2 regions of the Streptomyces sp. NPDC005794 genome follow, and region 1 is predicted to be linked to the other one. Evidence: riboswitches for the same ligand, from Rfam matches in the RefSeq annotation. Region 1 holds a riboswitch; the other holds the start of a gene.
What was found. Region 1 has a riboswitch for glycine ahead of gcvP (aminomethyl-transferring glycine dehydrogenase). Riboswitches for the same ligand answer to the same signal wherever they lie in the genome.
Positions count from the first base shown of each region.

Region 2: linked by a shared signal. The riboswitch ahead of gcvT (glycine cleavage system aminomethyltransferase GcvT) and the one ahead of gcvP (aminomethyl-transferring glycine dehydrogenase) in region 1 are both predicted to bind glycine.

Region 1 covers NZ_JBIAIN010000002.1:10,218-12,394, forward strand. Annotated here, with positions in the region: gene ACFYQ5_RS02570 (DNA polymerase IV) at 1-192, shown strand, start outside; gene ACFYQ5_RS02575 (PRC-barrel domain-containing protein) at 108-485, opposite strand; glycine riboswitch at 619-714, shown strand; gene gcvP (aminomethyl-transferring glycine dehydrogenase) at 908-2,177, shown strand, end outside.
Region 2 covers NZ_JBIAIN010000003.1:324,073-326,249, forward strand. Annotated here, with positions in the region: gene gcvH (glycine cleavage system protein GcvH) at 1-34, opposite strand, end outside; gene gcvT (glycine cleavage system aminomethyltransferase GcvT) at 146-1,270, opposite strand; glycine riboswitch at 1,438-1,535, opposite strand; gene ACFYQ5_RS06175 (AAA family ATPase) at 1,709-2,177, shown strand, end outside.

The DNA.
Region 1 (2,177 bases):
CGCTTCGAGGAACCGGGGACGCCGCCCGGCCGGGTGCGTACGTTCCGTATCGACGATCCTGAGTTGCAGCCGGCCGATCCGCTTCCCCTGGTGCGGGACCCGGTGGACTACTCCTCGTGGCCGGCGAGCTTGCCGAAGTCCCTGTCGGGGTCCGTCCCGGCGGAGGGAGAGGGGGAGGTGTCCAGCCCGTAATGACGGTAGAGCTGCAGTTCCTGCTCGGGAGACAGATGGCGGCCCACGCCGAAGTCGGGCGCGTCCTTGATCAGGGCCCGGTCGAAGGGGATCAACAGCGAACCGTCGACGAACTCGCTCGGCTCCAGCGGGACGAACGCGTCCCTGGTGAAGAGACCGGTGCGTACGGCGGCCCATTCGGGCAGGCCGGTGGCGTCGTCGAGATAGACCTCGTCCACCGTTCCGATCTTGGCACCTTGACGGTCGAAGGCCTTGCGGCCGATCAGGCTGCGCGGATCGATGTCGGTCTGCACGGTGCCTCCCACTGGTCACGACGGCATCAGGTGGTCGCGGCTGCTCCACAGGCACTACGAAAGGCCAGATCCGGGATGTCGGCCACTCGAGACGGCCCGCTCCGGCCTCGCTGGTAGGCTGGAACACGGCTGCTGACCCTGTGCGGGAGAGTCCTTCGGAGCGATCCGGAGGCGCCGAAGGAGCAACTCCTCCCCGGAATCTCTCAGGCCCCCGTACCGCACGGACGAGGTCACTCTGGAAAGCAGGGCGGGATCCGTACGGCACGAGCCGCCACGGGCACCTCCCTCACCGACGGTGAAAGCCGGTATGCCCCAGGGCGTGCCGGTGAAGCTCTCAGGTCGAGATGACAGATGGGGAGGCCGTTCGGGCAGCCACGCCGTGGCGCCCCTCGCAGGTCGTGACAGACCAGGAGGCCTCCACCATGACCCCCCGTCGCACTCCGCTCTCCCAGCTGGAGCAGGGCATTCCGTTCGAGCAGCGCCACATCGGGCCCGACGCCGAGGCCCAGGCGAAGATGCTCGCGCAGGTCGGCTACGGCTCCCTCGACGAGCTCACCGCCGCCGCGGTGCCCGACGTGATCAAGAGTGCCGAGGCGCTGAACCTCCCCGCGGCCCGTACCGAGGCCGAGGTCCTGGCCGAGCTGCGCAGCCTCGCCGACCGCAACCAGGTGCTCGCACCGATGATCGGGCTCGGCTACTACGGCACGTTCACCCCGCCGGTGATCCTTCGCAACGTCATGGAGAATCCCGCCTGGTACACGGCCTACACGCCGTATCAGCCGGAGATCTCCCAGGGCCGGCTCGAGGCCCTCCTGAACTTCCAGACGATGGTCGCCGACCTCACCGGGCTGCCGACCTCCGGTGCCTCGCTCCTCGACGAGGGGACGGCCGCTGCCGAGGCCATGGCGCTGGCGCGACGGGTCGGCAAGGTGAAGGACGGCGTCTTCCTGGTCGATGCCGACACCCTGCCGCAGACCATCGCGGTGATCGAGACCCGCGCCGAGCCGACCGGCGTCGCGGTCGTCGTCGCCGACCTCAGCGACGGCATCCCGGCAGAGGTCGCCGAGCGCGGCGTCTTCGGTGTGCTGCTCCAGTACCCGGGCGCCTCCGGTGCCGTGCGGGACATCAAGCCCGTCATCGACCAGGCGCACGAGCTGGGCGCGATCGTGTCCGTCGCCGCCGACCTGCTGGCGCTCACGCTGCTCACCTCGCCCGGTGAACTGGGCGCGGACATCGCCGTAGGCACCACGCAGCGTTTCGGCGTCCCGATGGGCTTCGGCGGACCGCACGCCGGCTTCATGGCGGTACGCGAGAAGTTCGCCCGCAGTCTGCCCGGCCGTCTCGTCGGGGTCTCCGTCGACGCGGACGGCGACAAGGCCTACCGCCTGGCCCTGCAGACCCGTGAGCAGCACATCCGTCGCGAGAAGGCCACCAGCAACATCTGTACCGCACAGGTGCTGCTCGCCGTCATGGCCGGTATGTACGCCGTCTACCACGGACCTGAGGGACTGCGGACGATCGCCCGGCGCACCCACCGGTTCGCCTCCGTCCTGGCCGAGGGCCTCCGCGCCGCCGGGACCGAGGTCGTGCACGACACGTACTTCGACACCGTCACGGTCCGCGTGCCGGGTACGGCGGCCGACGTGGTCGCCGATGCGCGTGAGCGCGGGGTGAATCTGCGCCTCGTGGACG
Region 2 (2,177 bases), on a different contig from region 1:
CCTTGCTGTACCGCAGCTGCTGGGGGTTGCTCATGACCTGAATTCTCCTGTACGCGGGGGAGTGCTGATGAACGGTGGTCTTACGGTGTGAGACACGAATGCGTCACGTGCCCGGCGCGCCGTGCCCCGTGCGCGCCGCGCCGCGTCACTTACGGCGCTTGTAGAAGGGCAGCGCCACGACCTCGTACGGCTCGTGCGTGCCCCGGATGTCGACCCCGACACCCTCGGTGCCGGGCGCGGCGTGGGCCGCGTCCACGTAGGCCATGGCGATCGGCTTGCCCAGGGTGGGCGACGGCGCGCCGGAGGTGACCTCGCCGACGACCTCCCCGCCGGCCACGACGGGATAACCGGCGCGCGGCACCCGGCGGCCCTCGGCGACCAGGCCGACGAGCTTGCGGGGCGGGGAGGTCTCCGCCCGCTCCGCTGCGGCCGACAGGGCCTCGCGGCCGACGAAGTCGCCCTCCTTCTCGAACTTCACGACCCTGCCCAGGCCCGCGTCGAAGGGTGTCAGCGCGGTGGTCAGCTCGTGGCCGTACAGCGGCATGCCCGCCTCCAGGCGGAGCGTGTCGCGGCAGGAGAGCCCGCAGGGGATCAGGCCGTACGGCGCACCGGCCTCGGTCAGGGCCTTCCACAGCTGCTCGGCGTCGGCGGGGGCCACGAAGAGCTCGAAGCCGTCCTCGCCGGTGTAGCCCGTACGGGCGATGAGCGCGGGGACTCCGGCGACCGTTCCGGGGAGTCCGGCGTAGTACTTCAGTCCGTCCAGGTCGGCGTCCGTGACCGACTTCAGTACGGCGGGGGAGTCGGGGCCCTGGACGGCGAGCAGCGCGTACGCGTCGCGGTCGTCCCGGACCTCGGTGTCGAAGCCCTCGGCGCGCTCGGTGAGGGTGTCCAGGACGAGCTGGGCGTTGCCCGCGTTCGCGACGACCAGGTACTCGGGGGCCTCGGGCTCGCCGAGGCGGTAGACGATCAGGTCGTCCAGGATCCCGCCGTCCTCCGCGACGATCATCGTGTAGCGCGCCCGGCCCACGCCGACGGTGGCGATGTTGCCGACCAGCGCATAGCTCAGGAAGGCCGCCGCCTGCGGCCCGGTGACGGTGATCTCGCCCATGTGCGACAGGTCGAACAGGCCCGCCCGGGTGCGTACGGCGTTGTGCTCGTCGCGCTCACTGGCGTACCGCAGCGGCATGTCCCAGCCCGCGAAGTCGGTCATGGTCGCGCCCAGGGACCGATGCAGGGCGTCGAGGGCGGTGAGACGGGGGGCAGTGCTCATGGACATGGCTCCAGGGCATGACGACAGGGGGTGGATCCCTCCCCATCTGTCATCGGAACCTGAGAGGTTCGCCGAGAGCCCCTGAAAGGGTCCTGACCGGGACAGCCCTGTCAGGTTCGGCTTGCACCTTGGGTGGAGCCGCAGAGCGGCCCGCTTTTCAGATCTGCCTCATCCACGCGGTACGGGGCCTGAGAGATTCAAGGGAGGAACTTGCTCCTTCGGCGCCCGGCGCACACAGTGACCGGGACTCTCCCGCGCGGATTCAAACGGCCGGTATGCAGTTGGCGGGGTCATCATCGCACGCATTGGGGGAGAGTGGGGCGTCGCGGTCGGGGCCGGCCCCGGTCCCGACACGTGCGGGTGGAACCGGTTGTGCCGCATTACCTTTTCTTTACACTTCTTGGGCAGGTCAGTGGGGGACTCGGCAGGGGGAAGGCGATGACGTTGCAGCACTACGCGACTACCGCGGGAGCGGCACGCGGTGCGATGCCCCAGCAGCCGGGCGGGCCCGCCCGGGAGCGGAGGGGCGGGCCCGCACCGGTGGTGCGTGATCTGCGGGGCAGCGGTGGCCGCGGGCCGCGGGGTCTGGACTTCGCGGCCGGTGATGTGGTGGTGGTCTCGGGGCTGCCCGGCAGCGGGAAGTCGACGCTGATCCGGCGGGCGGTCCAGGAATACGCGATCGACTCCCAGGACACCAGGGACCGCTGGGCGGCCAGGCTGCCCCGGTTACTCCCGTACGCCCTCTACCGCCCCCTGGTGCGCGCCGCGCACTACGCCGGGCTGTGGCGGGCCCTGCGGTCGGGCGGATCCGTCGTCGTGCACGACTGCGGCACGCAGGCCTGGGTGCGGCGCTGGCTGGCGCGCGAGGCCCTGCGCCGTGGCAGCGCGCTCCATCTCGTCCTGCTCG